2 regions of the Verrucosispora sp. TAA-831 genome follow, and region 1 is predicted to be linked to the other one. Evidence: riboswitches for the same ligand, from Rfam matches in the RefSeq annotation. Region 1 holds a riboswitch; the other holds the start of a gene.
The links. A riboswitch is a leader RNA that binds a small molecule or an ion and turns the genes downstream of it on or off. The one in region 1 is predicted to bind thiamine pyrophosphate.

Region 1 (9,247 bases):
GGCGCGACTTCGGCGTGCGCGGCTCGCGGCGGTACGTCATCCGGGCGGTGGAGGCGTCGCTGCGCCGCCTGGACACCGACTACATCGACCTGTATCAGTTCCACGAGCCGGACCCGGGCACCCCGATCGAGGAGACGCTCGCCGCCCTGGACGACCTGGTCCGCGCCGGCAAGGTGCGCTACCTCGGCAACTCCAACTTCGCCGGCTGGCAGATCGCGGACGCCGACTGGACGGCGAAGACCCGGGGGACCACCCGATTCGTCAGCGCCCAGAACCACTACAGCCTGCTCAACCGGGACGCCGAGATCGAGGTGCTGCCCGCCTGCGAGCGTTTCGGCCTCGGCATGCTGCCGTTCTTCCCGCTGGCCAACGGGCTGCTCACCGGCAAGTACAAGCGTGGCGAGGCCCCGCCGGCCGGTAGCCGCCTCGCCGGTGGCGGCCGGTACGCCCAACGGCTCGCCGCCGCCGACTGGGACACCATCGAGGGCATCGAGGCGTACGCCGCCGAGCGGGGGGTGTCGATGCTGCACGTGGCGATCGGCGGACTGGCCGCCCAACCGGCGGTCACCTCGGTCATCGCCGGAGCCACCACGCCCGACCAGGTGCGCGCCAACGCCGAGGCGGGCAACTGGCAGCCGGGTGAGGCGGACCTCACGGCACTGCGCGCGGTGCTCGACCGGTAGGGGACAGCGCACGCGGAGAGGGGCCCCGCCCGGCGCACAGCCGGACGGGGCCCCGAGAACTCGCCTACAACTTCCGGCCGGGCGCGAGCCGGGTGGGATCGCCACCCAGTCGTCCGGTGCCGGCGACGGACTCGCCGTCGTTGGCGCGTACGCCCGCCTTGCTGGCCGTGCCACCGAGCCGGACGATCATGGCGTCGGTGTCCCGGACCAGCGTGTCCCGGATCTCCGCCTCGCCGACGAGCGAGGCGTCGGCGGCCAGCCCCCGGAACGCGGTGAGCTGGTTGATCGCCCGCTGGTCGTTACCGGCGGCCTCCGCCGTACGGGCGTTGGAGAGCCGGTTCGACAACTGGGTGTGCGCCCGAGCGGAGAGCCGACCCGTCGCCTTGAACCGGTCCAGCAGGTTCTGCATGTCCCGGAACGACGTGGTGACGAAGAACCGGACCGTCGTGGTGGTGGCGTTACCCGCCTTGTCGGTCGCGGTCACGGTCAGCTCGTGCAGCCCCAGCGGCAGCTCGTACATCGCCTGGAGGGTGCCGCTGACGTACGGGCGGTCGTCGAGTCGACCGACCACGGTGGCGATCCCCGAGGTGGGGTCCACCGCCTGCCAGGACACCCGTACGTCCTGACTGTCGCCGTAGAGCTGGCCGTCGGCGATGCCGGAGACCAGCAGCGTCGGCTTGGTGCCGTCGATGCGCACCACCGCCGACTTGAGCGTCTCGGCGTTGCCCACGTTGTCGGTGGCCCGATAGAGCAACTCGTGGGCCCCGTCGCCGCTGATCTCGACCGGCTCGGTGTACGGCGTCCAGTCACCGCCGTCCAGCGACCACTCCAGCGACTTCACCCCGGAACCGGCGTCGGTCGAGGTGAGCACCACCGGCACGGTGCCGTCGTGCCAGCCCTCGTCGTTCGCCGGAGCGAACGCCGCGGTGCTGACCGGCGCGGTGGTGTCGATCCGGACGTCGACCGTCCTGGTCTCCTCCACGTTGCCGGCCTCGTCGACCGAGCGGAACCGCAGCTCGTGCTCGCCGTCCCCGGACACCGCCACCGGCGCGGTGTAGGTGGTCCAGGTGTCGGCGTCGTCGAGCTGGTACTCGGTCCGGGCCACCCCGCTGCCGCCCTCGTCGGTGGCGGCCAGCGTGACCGTCGTCGGGCCGGTGTACCAGCCCTGAACCGGCGTACCGGCGACCTCGGCGGTGGTCACCGGCGCGGTGTCGTCGACCGTGCCGGTGCTCAGCCGGAAGTAGTCGAACGACACCTGCTTCGAGGCGGTCTGGTTGCCGCCGAGGGCGAACAGGCCCACCTTCGGGGTCGGCCCGACCGCCGCGTTGGTCAGCTCGGTCAGCGTCGTCCAGGTGTTGCCGTCCGCCGAGTACGACGCGGTGAAGGTGTCACCGGTGCGGGCCAGCCGCAGGTGCCACACCGACTCGGTCAGGCCCTCCGCGCCGGGCTGCGGGTCCTGGATCACCCCGTCGATCTCGCTGCGCAACTCGATCCGTCGCGACACCGGCGAGCCGGCCTGGTTGTCGACGACGAAGTCGAACTTGACGTAGTTGTCGTCGTCGCCGTACACGATCAACCCGCCCTGCTGGTACTGCTCGTCCAGCAGTCTGCCGTCGACCTTCGTCTCCAGCGTCCAGTCGCCGTCCGGCGCGTTCTGCAGGATGAAGTTCGTCGGCCCGGTGTTGTCGGTGCCGTAGATGTCACCGTTGGGTACGTCGATGCGCAACGCCCCGTCGGCCACCAGGTAGGCGGTGGCGTCCTCCCGGAGGATCGCGTTCCACCGGCACTTGTCCAGCGCGGTCCCGCTGAACTCGTCGGACGGGTCGACCGGTCCGGCCGGCTCGTCCGGCGTCACCTGGAACCAGTCGAACGCGGCGTCCACCACCGGCGCGGTCGTGCCGCCGTTGAGGGCGAACAGACCGATCCGGGGGTTCTCGATGCCCTCCAGCGCCGCCGCCCGACCGACCGGGGTGAAGGTCAGCCCGTCGGACGAGAGCGACGCCGTCAGGCTGGTGCCGTCGCTGCTGATCCGCAGGTGGACGGTGTCACCGGCCGGTGCCGCCGTGCTGTCGGCACCCTCGTTGCGAGGCGTACCCGCGGTCTCCCGGATGAACTCCACCCGCCGGCTGCCGTTGTAGAGCAGGTCCACCTTGGCGTAGTTGTCGTCGTCGCCGTAGACCAGCAGACCGGCCTGCTGGTAGTCGGCCGTCACCGGCAGGGTCACCTTGGTGGTGGCCGACCAGGCACCCGAGGGAGCCGGCTGGAGCACCAGGTTGGTGGCGTCGTTGCGGCTGCCGTACAGGTCACCGGCCGAGGTGGGCAGGCGCAGCGCGCCGTCGGAGACGGACAGGAGTTGGTTCTCCCGCACCACGCTGGTCCAGCGCTCCCGGTCCAGGGTGGTGCCGCCGAAGTCGTCCGAGCGCGTGCCGACGCAGGAGGTGTTCGGCGCGTCGACCCGGACCGGCACGGTGGCGTACGAGAACGCGCCCCGGCTGTCGGTCACCGTCAGGGTGGCGGTGAAGTTGCCGGGCCGCTCGTACGTGTGCTCGGCCTGGAGCGTGTCGGCGGTGCCACCGTCACCGAAGTCCCACTCGTACGTCAGCGGGGTGTCGCCCTCGGGGTCGACGGCCGTTCCGCCGAACGCGATGGTGACCGGCGCGGTGCCGGTGGCCGGCGTGGCGGTGGCGGTGACCGTCGGCGGGGCGTTGTCGGTGACGCCCTTGCCGACGAAGTCCGCCCAGTTGACGTTGAACAGCGAGCCGGAGCCGCCGCTCGGGTGCCGGGCCACGAAGAACAGCGATCCGCTCGCCGGTCCGGTGACCTCCGCGGTGACGTCGGTGTACGTCTGCCAGTCACCGGTGCCCGGCACGGTGGCCGTGGCGACCACCGGTCCGTCGACCGCGCCGGCCCGGACCTCGATCACCCCGCCGTCCACGCCGGATGAGGCACGGAACCGGATCTCGGAGATCTCGGTCAGGTCGGCCGGGTCCACCGACCACCAGTCGCCGTCCTCGATGAAGCTGATGTTCTCGCCACCGCCCGCGCTGTCGCCGGTGGTCTCCCGCTGCACGCCGGGCTCACCGCCGCCGGTGCCGTCCGCGGTACGGCCGGTGTCGCTGAAGTACTCGGCCTGCTTGCGCTTCGGCTGGAGGATCTCGATGACCCGCCCGGTCAGCGGGCTGGCGCCGCCGGAGCCGCCCTTGTCGGTGTAGGTCGCCTCCAGCACGGTGAAGACGTCCGCCTCGGCGCCGTGACCGGCGGCGAGCTGGGTCTGCACCGTGCCGCTGCACCCGGTGTGCTGCTCCAGCGGGTGCGCGTGCTCGTCGTGGCCGAGCAGCACCTGGAGCTGGACGTCGGCGCAGTCGATCTCGCCGTCCTCCGGGTCGGTCACCTTGATCGAGTACCTGACCTGGTCGCCCCAGTTGAAGAAGCCACCGTTCGGCGGGAATTCGATCTCCACCGTCGGCGCGGTGTTGCCCACGGTCACCGGGACGTTCGCCACCGCCGTACGGCCGTTGGGGTTGGTCACGGTGAGCTGGGCGGTGTAGTTGCCGGCCTCGGCGTACGTGTGGGTGGGGTTCGCCTCGGTGGAGGTGCCGCCGTCGCCGAACGCCCAGGAGTACGTCAGCACGCCGCCGTCCGGGTCACGTGATCCGGCGCTGGAGAACTCGACGGTCAGCGGCGCCGGGCCGGAGGTCGGCTCGGCGGAGGCCACCGCGATCGGCGCCCGGTCACCGGCGATGTAGTCGATCCGGTAGACGCCGGAGTTGTCGTTGTTGCCGCCGAAGCCGCTGCCCCACTCGATCAGGTACATCGCGCCGTCGGGGCCGAACTCGAAGTCCATCGGACGGATGAAGGTCATCCCGGTGAGCAACTGGTTGATGTCGACCAGTTCCCGCCCGTCCGCGCTGACCTGCATCGTGTACATCTTGGACTGGTTCCACTCGCCGAGCAGTGCCTTGCCGTCGTAGTACGCCGGCCACTTGCGGTCCGAGTCGAGGTCGGCGTCGTACCGGTAGACCGGGCCGCCCATCGGAGCACCGCCGCCACCGATCTCCGGGAACCGGGGGTCACCGCTGTAGCCGTAGTCGACGGTGGCCGGGATGGCCGGCGGCAGGTTGGTCAGACCGGTGTTGTTGGGCGAGTTGTTCACCACGGCGGCGCAGTCGAACTTCGGCCCGCTCGGGCCGGACGGGAACTGGTAGTCGTTGTACGCCTGGTTCCCGCCGTGGCAGTACGGCCAGCCGTAGTTGCCGGCCTCGGCCACGATGTTCCACTCGACCAGGCCGGCCGGGCCACGGTTCGGGTTGGCCGAGGCGGCGTCCGGACCGTAGTCGGCGACGTAGAGCGTGTCGGTGGCCGGGTCGATGCCGATCCGGAACGGGTTCCGGAAGCCCATGCCGTAGATTTCCGGGCGGGTCTTCTCGGTGCCCGGCGGGAACAGGTTGCCCTCCGGGATGGTGTACGTCCCGTCGTCCTCCGGGTGGATCCGCAGGACCTTGCCGCGCAGGTCGTTGGTGTTGCCGGAGGTGCGCTGCGCGTCGTAGTCGGCACGGCCCGGACGCTCGTCGATCGGGGTGTACGCGTCCGACTGGAACGGGTTGGTGTTGTCGCCGGTGGCCAGGTAGAGGTTGCCGGCCGAGTCGAACGTCATGGTGCCGCCCGCGTGGCAGCAGGTGTTGCGCTGGGTGTCGACCTGGAGGACGACCTTCTCGGTGGCCGCGTCGATCGCGTCACCGCTCACCGTGAACCGGGACAGCACGTTACGTGCCACCCCGTCGTTCGGGGCGTAGTAGAGGTACACCCAGTTGTTGGTGGCGAAGTCCGGGTCGAGGCGGATGCCGATCAACCCGTCCTCGTTGCCGGTGAAGACGTCGAGGTCGATGGCGGTGACCGTGTTGCCGGTGTCCGGCTTGACGATCTGCACCCGGCCGTCGCGCTCGATGTAGAAGACCCGGCCGTCCGGGGCTATGTCCAGTTCCATCGGGTTGCTGGTGTTGCTGTCCAGCGTCACCTTCTCGAAGCTGGCGGTCAGCGAGGCGCCGCAGTCGGCGTCCTGCACCCCGGCCGCGGTCCGGATGCCACCGAGCAGGTGGGTGAGGAACTGCGGCTCCGCGTACGACTCGTTGGTGTGGCCGCCGCCGGTGTACCAGGACCGGCCGCCGTCGTAGTCCTGGCACCAGACGATCGGGTGGTCGTGGCCCATCGCACCGGCACCGGGGGAGTAGCTGGTCTCGTCCAGCGTGGCCAGCACGTGCACCTTGCCGCGCGGGTTTGTCCGGTAGTTGTACCACTCGTCGAACCGGGACCAGCGGTCCGGCAGGTCCGCCGTGGACGGGTGCGCCGGATCCTCCACCTTGATCGTGGCCTGCTGGTTGGCCGGGTGGCTGTTGAAGTACGCGCCGACCAGGCCGCCGTACCACTCCCAGTCGTACTCGGTGTCGGAGGCGGCGTGGACGCCCGCGTACCCGCCACCGGCCCGGATGTAGCGCTCGAACGCCGCCTGCTGGTCGGCGTTGAGCACGTCACCGGTGGTGGAGAGCCAGATCACCGCCTGGTATTCGGCGAGGTTCTGGTCGGTGAAGGCGGTGCTGTCCTCGGTGGCGTCGACGGTGAACCCGTGTTCCGCGCCGAGCTGCTGGATGGCGGCGATACCGGCCGGGATCGAGCCGTGCCGGAAGCCGGCGGTCTTGGAGAAGACCAGCACCGAGAACGGGTCGGCCTCGGCCTGCGGGGCCGGCGCCTGGGCGACGGGGACGGTCCGGGACGGGGCGGCCTGGGCGGCGGGTGCGCCGGCGAGCGTGGTCGCGGCCAGGCCGAGGGTGAGAAGGGTGGCGGTCAAGGGCACGCGCTTACGGCGTGTTCGGAACACTCCGGTCTCCTTTGTCCTTGCCGGACAGGGGTCGCGGGGGCCGGCTCGCCGAAGACCGTCCCTGATGGAGCCGCAGCCGGGGGGCCGTGCCAGGGCTTTCCGTTGCGGCATTATGTCGAATCGCTGAACAAATTAATTCCGGTGAATCGGTTCATGGCAAGGTCTCGATGGATAACGTTTCGGCATCGGTGGGCTGTAATTACCGTCTATGTGTACGAAGCGCGCATTCCGCTGGAAGTAAGGAGGGGTCCCCTGCTAACGCCTGCGGTATAGGAAGGGCCCCCTCCTCACGCCAGCGGCGGAGCCGGCGTCGTGGCGGGACGCACCTTGGCAGGTCAGCGGATCTGTCGTACGGTGGCCACGCAAGTGACCCACGGGAGCCCGGTCGACCGGGCTGAGAGGGGGGCTGTGAGCCCCCGACCGTCGAACCTGATCCGGGTAATGCCGGCGCAGGGAGGAGTGTTGCCGTGCCGTCCCTGGGACGACTGCATCTGATCACCGACACCCGGCCCGGGCGGGATCCGCTCGCCGTGCTCCGGGCCGTGCTCCCGGTGGCCCGTACCGAACTGCTGGTGCAGGTCCGGGTGGAGGACTCCGCCACCGACCGCGAGGCGTACGACCTGACCCGACGGGTGCTCGCCCTCTGCGCGCCGTACGCGGTGGACTGCCTGGTCAACGACCGGCTGCACGTGGCGTTGGCGGCCGGCGCGGGCGGCGGCCACGTCGGCGCGGACGACCTGCCGGTCACGGCGGCGCGGCGGGTGCTCGGCCCGGCCGCCGTGCTGGGCGCCACCGCCCGCGAACCGGGCTCGGCCCGCGAGGCGGTCGGTGCCGGCGCGAGCTACCTGGGCGTCGGTCCGTGCCACGCCACCACCACCAAGGACGGGCTGCCGCCGGCGATCGGCGTCTCCGGGGTACGGGCGGTGGCCGAGGCGGTCACCGTGCCGGTGATCGCCATCGGCGGGGTGACGGCGGCGGACGTGCCCGCGTTGCGGGCCGCCGGGGCGTACGGGGTGGCGGTGGTCGGTGCGCTCTCCGGCGCCGCCGATCCCGCGCGCGTCGCGGCAGAGCTGATCGGGGCGTTGTCGTGTTAGCAGGGGACCCTTCCTATACCGCAGGCGTTAGCAGGGGGCCCTTCCTTTCATCCGATGTCGCTGTCGTCGGTGGGGGCCCGATCGGGCTCGCGATCGCCTGGCGCTGCGCGGCGCGCGGGTTGCGGGTGGTCGTGCACGATCCCGCGCCGGGCTCGGGTGCCTCGCACGTCGCCGCCGGGATGCTCGCGCCGGTGGCCGAGGCGTACTTCGGCGAGCACGAGCTGACCGCCCTGCTCACCGAGTCGGCTGCCCGCTGGCCGGCGTTCGCCGCCGAGCTGACCGAGGCGAGCGGCGCCGACATCGGCTACCGCACCGAGGGCACGCTGATGGTCGGGCTGACCGCCGACGACCTCGCCGAGGCGCGTCGACTCTGGGCGTACCAACTGGGCCTGGGGTTGCCGGTGACGCCGCTGCGTCCCTCGCAGCTTCGCGACCGGGAGCCGGCGCTCGCGCCCCGGGTCCGGGGCGGCGCGCTCGCCGCCACCGATCACCAGGTCGATCCGCGTCGGCTGGTGCCGGCGCTGCGGCTCGCCGCCGAGCGGGCCGGTGCGACGGTGGTCCGGGAGCCGGTGCGGAGGCCGGCCGACGTCCGTGCTCGGGTGACCGTGGTCGCCGCCGGCTGCGGCTCGGCCGCGCTCACCGGGCTACCGGTCCGCCCGGTGAAGGGCCAGGTGTTGCGGCTGCGCGCCCCCGACGGCGGTCCGCCGGGCTTCCGGCACGTGATCCGGGGGTACGCCGACGGCGAGCACGTCTATCTGGTGCCCCGCGACGACGGCGAGGTGGTGGTCGGGGCGACCGTCGAGGAGCGCTCCGACCTGGCGGTCGGTGCCGGGGCGGTGCTGCGGCTGCTGCGGGCCGCGATCGACCTGCTGCCGGAGCTGGCCGAGTACGACCTGGTGGAGGCGATCGCCGGGTTGCGCCCCGGCACCCCGGACAACGCCCCGATCCTGGGTCCGTTGCCGGGTCGGCCGGACGTGCTGGTCGCCACCGGGCACCACCGGCACGGGATCGTGCTCACCCCGGTGACCGCCGACCTGATCGCCGACCTGGTGACCGGGGCGGACCCCGACGCGATCGGCGGTCCGTTCCGCCCCGAACGCTTCGTCGTCGCCGCTGCCGACGCGACCGCCAGCCCGTTCCGGCCCGAGCGCCACGTCGCCGCCGGACCGGGCGAGGGCTTCGGCGCTTCCGGCGACGCCACCCGATCCGCGCAGTGAACGGAGGAGTCCTGATGGAGTTGACGGTGAACGGTGTCGGGCGCAGCGTGCCGGACGAGGTGACGGTCGCCGAGCTGGTCCGGGACGTGACCCCGCAGCAGCGCGGCGTGGCGGTGGCGGTCAACGGCGAGGTGGTGCCGCGTACCGACTGGCCGGCCACGGTGCTGCGGGGCGGCGACCGGGTCGAGGTGCTCAGCGCCGCCCAGGGCGGGTGAGCGGCATGGAGCGCACACCGTCGACCGGCGGGCCCGAGACGGACGCCGAGACGAAGGGTTTCGAGCTGGGCGGGGTCCGGTTCGGCTCCCGGCTGGTCCTCGGCACCGGCGGGGCCGCCAACCTGCACGTGTTGGAACAGGCGATCCGCGCTTCCGGCACGGAGCT
Region 2 (9,247 bases), 590 kb from region 1:
TCCGATGGCGGCATCGCGGTCGCTCCAGACGAAGGTGGTCGGCACCGACACCGGGCCGACCGCCGCCAGCTCGGCGCGGGACATCGCGCGATACCAGTTCAGCGCCGCGGTGAGCGCGCCCGGCTCGCGCAGCGGATCGGCGTACGCGGCCACCCGGGCGTCGTCGCCGACGTCGCGCAACAGTCGCCGCAACCCGAGCGCGTCGAGGGCGAGCAGCGTCTTCTCGGCCACGCCCGCCTGCCGGAACAGCAGCATGTACGCCGAGCGCGCCTTCTGCTGCGGGTCGTTGGCCAGCGCGTGCGCCATGGCGGCCGGGTGCGGCACGGAGACCGCGGTCAGCGTACGCACCCGGTCGGGGTGGCCGGCGGCGAGCGCCCAGGCGACGATGGCGCCCCAGTCGTGGCCGACCACGTGCGCCTGCCGCACGCCGAGCGCGTCGAGCACCGCCACCGCGTCGGCGACCAGCTCCCCCAGCCGGTACGCCGTCACCTCGCTCGGCCGTGCCTGCGGCGAGTAGCCCCGCTGGTCCAGCGCGTACGTGCGCAGGCCCGCGCCGTGCAGGACGGGCGTCACCGCGTCCCACTCGCCGGAGTTCTGCGGGAAGCCGTGCAGCAGCAGCACCCGCTCGCCCGACTCGGGGCCACCGGGGTGGATCTCGAACCGCAGTCCTCGGGCGTCGACGTGCATGCCCGGAACGCTACTCGTACTGGCGCTTGGGCACCGGCACCTGCCGCCACGACTCGATCTCCAGGTACGGGATCTCGGCGTCGTTGACCGGGTCCCGGCCGATCCGGTCGCTGTAGCGGCCGACCACCTCGACCCAACTGTCGTTGGGCAGCCCGATCGGCACGTCACCGGTGAGCCCGAGTTTGATCGGCCGCCCGTCGGCGGCGCAGCAGGAGAGCACCATCCGGGCCAGGATCGGCTCGCCACCGGCGCCGGTGGCGAGGAAGCCGGTGAGGACCACCCGCCGGTCGCCGATCGACGCGCCCCGGTCGAACAGCGCCCGGGAGGCGTAGTCGAGCACGCTGACCTGCACCGGGTCACCCTCCGGCAGCGGCGGGTAGTCGGACTCGCGGGGGGCGTTCAGCGCGGTGCCGGCCTGCCCCGCCGCGTACGACCCCAGCGCCGGTGGGGCCACCAGCAGCAGCCCGAGCACGGGCAGGATGAGCAGCCAGCCGACCCGGGGTTCGTGGTGGCCGTGGCCGTCGTGCTCGTCGTGGTCGGCCGGCTCCGGCGCGGCATCGCCTGCCGGACCGGTGGACCCGCCGCCGGTCGGGGCCATCGCCCGGGGCACGGAGGGCCGCAGTTCGTACCAGAGCGTCATCACCGCGGCGACCACCAGCAGCAGACCGGCGGCGATCAGGAACGGGCGCAGGCCCTCCTTGACGTAGCGCAGGTAGAGGTCGGTGACGCTGGCCCGGATCACCGCCCCACCCAGCAGCAGCAGGATCACCGCCTGTGCCTGTCGGTTCACAGCAGCACCATCCCGACTCCGGTGGCCACCAGCAGGGCGACCGCGAACGTGGCCGGGGCGAACCGGAAGGCGAACCGCCGGCCGAAGACACCGGCCTGCATCGAGATCAGCTTGAGGTCGACCATCGGCCCCACCACCAGGAAGACCAGTCGGGACGTGAGGGAGAACTGCGACAGCGAGGCCGCGACGAAGGCGTCCGCCTCGGAGCAGAGCGAGAGCAGGACGGCGAGCAGCGCCAGCGCCAGGATCGACAGCCAGGCGTTGTCCGCCAGGGTCTGGAGCCAGCGCTCCGGCACCAGCACGTTGATGCTGGCGGCGGCCATCGCGCCGAGCACCAGGAAGCCACCGGCGTGGGTGACGTCGTGCCGGACGGCGGCCCAGAAGGCCCGGCTCCGCCGGGGGTCGTCCAACTCCGGGCGGCGCGGCATCCTGATCCACTCGGTCCGACCGAGCCGCAGCCAGAGCCAACCCATGATCATTGCCACGACCAGGCTGGCGACCCCCCGGGCGAGGACCATCTCGGGGTTGTCGGGGAAGGCTACGGCGGTGGCGACCAGCACGATCGGGTTGACCGCCGGCGCGGCCAGCAGGAACGCCAGCGCCGCCGCCGGGGTGACGCCCCGACGGATCAGCGAGCCCGCGATCGGCACCGATCCGCACTCGCAGCCCGGCAGCACCACGCCGGCCGCGCTGGCCGCCGGCACCGCCAGCGCCGGGTGCCGGGGCAGCGCCTTGGCCCAGAACGACCGGGGTACGAAGACCGCGATCACGGCGGAGAGCAGGATGCCGAAGACCAGGAACGGCACCGCCTGCACCATGATCGAGACGAACACGGTGGTCCACGTCTGGATCCGGGGATCGTCCAACGCCCCGGCCAACGGATCACGGAAGATGATCAGCAGGACCAGCAGGCCCGCGAGGATCTCCACCGAGCCGATCCGGTCACCGAGCCAGCGCCGGGGCGGCTCGCCACCGCCCGGTCGGGCCGGACGCTCCTCGGTGGCCACGCCCGTCGGACGGCCCTCCGGATCACCGGCCGGCGCGGCATGGTCCGTGTCTGTGCTCACCCTGTCGCCTCTCGGCCAAGTGGATCGGCGGCCTGAGATTACCGTCCGGAGCCGATGACGTCGATGGATGTCACGAAACCGGGCGGGTTCCCGCGCGCGCCGACCACCGCCGGAACGCCCGTCGTCGGTACCCGGCATGACCTGCGTAGATCACATTGTCCGTCGATCTTCGAAGGTGTTAGCGTCGGCGGGACAACACCACCTCCGACAGGGGAGCGCACAGCGCTGAGAGTGCGGGTCCGCCCGCAGACCCTCCGTACCTGATCTGGGTAATGCCAGCGCAGGGAGTTCGGTCCACCTCCGGCCCGCCACGCCCGGCCACGCCGGACGCGGCGTGCGTCTTGCCTGGTTCGACACTGGACTGGGAGCACTCATGAGCCAACCGACCACCACTCGATGGCGCACCGTGGACATCGTCGTGGCCGCGGTGATCGCCGTCGGCTTCGGTGTCATCTTCTGGGCCTGGGGCCTGCTCTGGCGGGCGGTCGACCCGGCCTTCGCCTTCTTCCCGGCCAGCCAGGCCGTCATGTACGGCGTCTGGTTGGTCCCGGCGGTGCTCGGCGGACTGGTGATCCGCAAGCCGGGTGCCGCACTGTTCTGCGAGGCGGTCGCCGCCACCGTCTCCGCGCTGCTGGGTGCCGAGTGGGGCGGCATCACCATCGTCCAGGGCCTGCTCCAGGGACTCGGCGCGGAACTGGCCTTCGCCGCCTTCCGGTACCGCTCGTTCCGGCTGCCGACGGCACTGCTCGCCGGTGCGCTGACCGGCCTCGGTGCCGCCCTGTTCGACTTCTTCGCCTGGAACGCCGCCTACGAACTGGGCACCTACCGCATCCCGTACGCGCTGCTCACCGTGCTCAGTGCCACCGTGGTCGCCGGTGCCGGTGGCTACGCGCTGACCAGGGCGCTCGCCGGCACCGGTGTCCTGGACCGCTTCCCCGCCGGACGCGAACGGAACCTGGTCTGACCTCGCCCGGTGGAGCCGGTCCGACCGGCTCCACCGGGCCGAGGGTCGGGATCGGACAGCGGGGGTGACAGATGGGTGAGGTGCGGCTGCGCGGCTTCGGCTGGCGCCACGCCGGGCGGCGCGCCTGGGCGATCCGCGACGTGGACCTACGGGTACGGCGCGGCGAGCGGGTGCTGCTGCTCGGGCCCTCCGGCGCCGGCAAGAGCACCCTGCTCGCCGCGTTGGCCGGACTGCTGCCGGAGGACTCCGGTGAGCGGGAGGGCACCATCGAGATCGACGGTCGGGCACCGGCCGAGACCCGCGAACGGGTCGGCATCGTCTTCCAGGATCCGCAGTCCCAGCTCGTCATGGCCCGCAGCGGCGACGACGTCGCGTTCGGGCTGGAGAACCGGGGCGTACCCGCCGGGCAGATCTGGCCCCGGGTGGACGAGGCGCTGCGGCGGGTCGGCTTCCCGTACCCCCGGGACCGTCCCACCGCGGCGCTCTCCGGCGGTGAACAGCAGCGGCTCGCCCTGGCCGGAGTGCTCGCGCTCCGCCCCGACCTGCTGCTGCTCGACGAGCCCACCGCCAACCTCGACCCGGCCGGAGCCGACCTGGTCCGCACCGCCGTCTCCCGCGCGCTCGACGGCGACACCACTCTGATCCTGGTCGAACACCGGGTGGCCGACGCCCTGCCGCTGGTCGACCGGGTGGTGGTGCTCGACCCCGGTGGCGGCGTCCGCGTTGACGGCCCACCGGAGGCCGTCTTCGCCGCCCACGGCGACGCCCTCGCCGCCGACGGCGTCTGGGTACCCGGCCACCGGATCCCGCCCCGCCGGGCCACCACCGGACCCGGCGAGGTGTTGCTCACCGCCGACCGGCTCGGCCGTCCACCCCGACTGGCCCCCACCGACCTGGCGGTACGCGCCGGTACCGCCCTCGCCGTGCTCGGCCCCAACGGTGCCGGCAAGTCCACCCTCGCGGTGCTGCTCGGCGGGCTGCTCAAGCCGGGCACCGGGCGCCTGATGGCCGGCGTCGAGCTGGCCGGGGCCGACGCCCGTACGCCACCGCACCGGTGGCGGGCACCCGCACTGGCCCGCCGGATCGGCTCGGTGTTCCAGGACCCGGAGCACCAGTTCGTCACCGGTACGGTCTTCGACGAGCTGGCGCTCGGCCCCCGGCGTACCGGTGCCGCCGAGACGGAGGTGCGCCGACGCGTCGACGAGCTGCTGCACCGGCTGCGGTTGGACCGGCTGGCCGGCGCGAACCCGTACACCCTCTCCGGCGGCGAGGCGCGGCGGCTGAGCGTGGCGACCGCCCTGGCCACCGCGCCCCGGCTGGTGATCTGCGACGAACCCACCTTCGGCCAGGACCGGCGCACCTGGCGGGAGCTGGTCGACCTGTTCGCCGAGCAACGCGACGACGGCCACGCCCTGGTCACGGTCACCCACGACACCGAGTTCGTCGCCGCGCTCGCCGACCGGACGCTGACGCTGACGCCCGCAACGCCGCCCGGTGCCCCGCCGTCGACCTCTTCTGCGGCGGGGTACCGATGATCGACCTCGAACCGGTCGCCCGGCCGGACGCGCCGCTGGCCCGGCGGAATCCGGTGGCCAAGCTGGCGGCGGCGCTGCTGTTCGCGTTTCCGCTGCTGGCGACGCTGGACCCGGTCGCACCGGCGATCGCGATCGCGATCGAGCTGGCGGTCCTACCGCTGTTCGGGGTGCGCTACCGGGTGCTGTTCCGTCGGGTGTGGCCGTTGCTGGTCGCCGCCGTGGGCGTCCTGGTCACGCTGGTGCTCTTCGCCGCGGACCGCTCCGGCCGGGTACTGCTCGACGCCGGACCGGTCGTGGTCACCTCGACGGTGCTGCTCACCGCGCTCGGCCTGGTGCTGCGCCTGTTCGCGGTGGCCCTGCCCGGCGTGATCGTCTTCGCCACCACCGATCCGACCGACCTGGCCGACGCCCTGGTGCAGAACGCCCGCGCACCGGCCCGGTTCGCGATCGGCGCGCTGGCGGCGTTCCGGCTGCTGCCGCTGCTCGGGCAGGAGTGGCAGATGATCGCGATGGCCCGCCGGGCACGTGGCGTGGAGGCGGGCCGCAACCCGGTGGCGAAGCTACGGCTCTTCGTGTCCACCGCGTTCACGCTGCTGGTCGGGGCGATCCGCCGAGGCACCCGGCTGGCGGTCGCGATGGACGCGCGCGGCTTCGACGCCGGGGTGCCGCGTACCGTCGCCCGCCGGCAGCACTTCGGTGCGGCCGACTGGCTGCTGGTCGTCGTCGCGACGGCGCTGGCCGTCACCGCCTTGGGCGTCAGCGTCGCACTCGGCACCTTCCGCCCGCTGATCGGCTGAGCCGCGACGGGGATGGGTGGATCTGTCGTCGTTGGGACGACAGATCCACCCACCCCGTACGGCGACCCGGTCGCTCACCTCCGCCGGAAGGCGTACTGCCGGACCGCTCCGGCACGCTGCCCGCGGCCGGAGCTGAAACCGTTGCCTCGGCGCGGCGGACCGGCTCGATGAAGCGGGTGTCAGTAGCGCATGTCCCGGACGCTATCCGGCCGGTACGAGGAACGCATCCGAATTGTCGACGCCCCCCGGTGGCGTGCGCTATGCGACCACCTGATGACCAGCGGTGGGGGGACGGAGCGGTAGCGGGTCCGGCCGCGATACCGTCGCAGCACTACAGGTAGACGGCGGAAGGTGGCGACGAGGATGGCGGATCGGGCTACGGCGCAGATCGGTGTGACCGGGCTGGCGGTGATGGGCCGCAACCTGGCCCGGAACCTGGCTCGCAACGGGTTCACCGTGGCGTTGCACAACCGCTCGCCGGAGCGGACCCGGTCGCTGGTGGCGGAGCACGGCGACGAGGGCACGTTCGTCCCGACGGAGTCCCTGGCGGACTTCGTGGCCGCGCTGGAGCGTCCCCGCGCGGTGATCATCATGGTCAAGGCGGGCGGTCCCACCGACGCGGTGATCGACGAGTTGGTGCCGCTGCTCGAAGAGGGCGACATCATCATCGACTGCGGTAACGCGCACTTCGCCGACACCCGTCGCCGGGAGGAGGCGCTGCGGACCAAGGGCCTGCACTTCGTCGGCACCGGTGTCTCCGGCGGCGAGGAGGGCGCCCTCTGGGGGCCGAGCATCATGCCGGGCGGGTCGGCCGAGTCGTACCGCAAGCTCGGACCGATCTTCGAGAAGATCGCCGCGCAGGTCGACGGCGAGTCCTGCTGCGAGCACGTCGGACCGGACGGTGCCGGGCACTTCGTGAAGATGGTCCACAACGGCATCGAGTACGCCGACATGCAGCTCATCGCCGAGGCGTACGACCTGTTGCGGGCCGGCCTGGGCGCGACCCCGTCGGAGCTCGCGGAGATCTTCCGGGAGTGGAACTCCGGTGAGCTGGAGTCCTTCCTGATCGAGATCACCGCCGACGTGCTGGCGCACACCGACGCGGCCACCGGTGAGGCGTTCGTGGACGTGGTGCAGGACCGGGCCGAGCAGAAGGGCACCGGCCGGTGGACCGTCCAGATCGCCCTCGACCTGGGCATCCCGATCACCGGCATCGCCGAGGCGACGTTCGCCCGGTCGCTGTCCGGCCACGTCGACCAGCGTGAGGCCGCCGTGCGGGCGTTCCCGGACTCCGGGGAGAAGTGGCAGGTCAGCGACCGCGAGGCGTTCATCGAGGACGTACGTCGGGCGCTGCTCGCCTCCAAGATCGTGGCGTACGCGCAGGGCTTCGACCAGATCCGTGCCGGCAGCGCCGAGTACGACTGGAACATCGACCTCGGCGGCACGGCGAAGATCTGGCGGGGCGGCTGCATCATCCGGGCCCGCTTCCTGGACCGGATCAAGCAGGCGTACGACGAGCAGCCGGAGCTGCCCACGCTGCTGGTCGCGCCGTGGTTCGCGGACACCGTGCGCGACGGTGTGCCAAGCTGGCGGCGCGTGGTGGCCGAGGCGGCCCGGGCCGGCGTGCCGGCACCCGCGTTCGCCTCGTCGCTGGCCTACTTCGACGCGCTGCGCGCGCAGCGTCTCCCGGCCGCGCTCATCCAGGGTCTGCGGGACAACTTCGGCGCGCACACCTACCGTCGGGTCGACCGTGACGGTTCCTTCCACACCCTGTGGGCCACCCCCGACCGCGCCGAGACGCCGGCCTGACCGTAAGGACCTGATGTAAGGAAGGGTCCCCTGCTATGCACCAGGCGTTAGCAGGGGACCCTCCTTACCCGCGCACCCGCACGACGCCGCCCCTGCCGCCACGTTCGGCGGCAGGGGCGGCGCTGTGTAGGTCAGAAGAAACGGCGACGCCGGGCCTTCTGCGGGCGGATCAGGTCCGCCCCCTGCGTGAGCAGGCGACTGGCCCGAGACGGGCCTCGCCGGGATTCCATCGAGTGGCTGAGCCGGCGGGCACCGGCGGCCGCCAACGGAACCGCAACGGCCATCACCGCCCACTGGGCTACGCGCTTGCGCATCATGTGGGTTCACCTCCGTCAGTGGCTGCTGACGACACTGATACCCAGTCCGACCGGTCGCTAAGCGTCAGCCGGTCGGGGCCACCGGGTTGGGCAGCGCGCCGCCGAAGCGGCGGTCCCGCTGGGCGTACAGCTCGCAGGCGTACCACAGGTGGCGGCGGTCGAAGTCGGGCCAGAGCGTGTCCAGGAAGACCAGCTCCGCGTACGCGCTCTGCCAGAGCATGAAGTTCGAGGTGCGCTGCTCGCCGGAGGGGCGCAGGAACAGGTCCACCTCGGGCACCTCGGGGTGGTACAGGTAGCGCTCGACGGTCTTCTCGTTGACCTTGCCCGGGTCCAGCCGACCCGCGGCCACGTCCCGGGCGATCGCGGCGGCGGCGTCGGCGATCTCCGCCTGCCCGCCGTAGTTGACGCAGAACTGGAGCGTCAGCGTCGAGTTCCCCCGGGACATCTCCTCGGCGGTCTGCAACTCGGAGATGACGCTCTTCCACAACCGTCCGGCCCGACCCGACCAGACCACCCGTACGCCGAGGTCGACGAGCTGGTCCCGACGACGGCGGATGACGTCCCGGTTGAAGCCCATCAGGAAGCGCACCTCGTCCGGCGAGCGCCGCCAGTTCTCGGTGGAGAAGGCGTACGCCGACAGGTAGGGGATGCCCAGCTCGATGGCGCCCTCGACGGTGTCGAAGAGGGAGAACTCCCCCGCCTCGTGGCCCTTGGTGCGGGGCAGCCCGCGCTCCTTGGCCCAGCGGCCGTTGCCGTCCATCACCACGGCGACGTGCCGGGGCACCGCCTCCGACGGCAGCGCCGGAGGTCGGGCGCCCGACGGGTGCGGCGTCGGCGGCACCGGCGCGCGCCGGTCGGCCCTGGTGGATCGGATCACTCGGCTCTCCCTGCTCGACTCCATCGACGCCCGGTCGGGCGTCAGCCCTCGCCGGCCGGGTCGCGCGGCGGGGCCGCCCCGGCACGCCCACCGCCGGGTCGGACCGTGCCGGTCGCCGGGCCGCCCCGGTCCACCAGCGGCAGCGAGCGTAGCGCGCGCTCCAGGTGCCACTGCAGGTGCGCCGCGACCAGTCCGCTGCACTCCCGGCGTACGCCGTTCTCGGTGGCGTCGGCGACCCGCCAGTCACCGGTGGTCAGGGCGGACATCAGGTCGATGGTGGCCGGGGCCGGATGGGACGCGCCGGGCGGGCGGCAGTCCGGGCAGACCGCGCCTCCGGCGGGTACGGAGAACGACCGGTGCTGCCCCGGGGTGCCGCAGACCGCGCAGGCGGTCAACGCCGGTGC

Region 2: another riboswitch for thiamine pyrophosphate. It lies ahead of ACQVFL_RS23670 (ECF transporter S component); the one in region 1 lies ahead of thiE (thiamine phosphate synthase).

Annotation. Positions count from the first base shown of each region.
Region 1 covers NZ_CP192240.1:5,931,735-5,940,981, reverse strand. The annotation lists gene ACQVFL_RS26355 (aldo/keto reductase) at 1-683, shown strand, start outside; gene ACQVFL_RS26350 (ThuA domain-containing protein) at 748-6,531, opposite strand; TPP riboswitch at 6,920-7,028, shown strand; gene thiE (thiamine phosphate synthase) at 7,023-7,649, shown strand; gene thiO (glycine oxidase ThiO) at 7,643-8,866, shown strand; gene thiS (sulfur carrier protein ThiS) at 8,881-9,081, shown strand; gene ACQVFL_RS26330 (thiazole synthase) at 9,087-9,247, shown strand, end outside.
Region 2 covers NZ_CP192240.1:5,346,699-5,355,945, forward strand. The annotation lists gene ACQVFL_RS23655 (alpha/beta fold hydrolase) at 1-687, opposite strand, end outside; gene ACQVFL_RS23660 (TIGR03943 family putative permease subunit) at 698-1,477, opposite strand; gene ACQVFL_RS23665 (permease) at 1,474-2,544, opposite strand; TPP riboswitch at 2,744-2,848, shown strand; gene ACQVFL_RS23670 (ECF transporter S component) at 2,918-3,508, shown strand; gene ACQVFL_RS23675 (ABC transporter ATP-binding protein) at 3,580-5,043, shown strand; gene ACQVFL_RS23680 (energy-coupling factor transporter transmembrane component T family protein) at 5,040-5,840, shown strand; gene gndA (NADP-dependent phosphogluconate dehydrogenase) at 6,204-7,649, shown strand; gene ACQVFL_RS23690 (hypothetical protein) at 7,781-7,966, opposite strand; gene ACQVFL_RS23695 (isoprenyl transferase) at 8,031-8,807, opposite strand; gene recO (DNA repair protein RecO) at 8,885-9,247, opposite strand, start outside.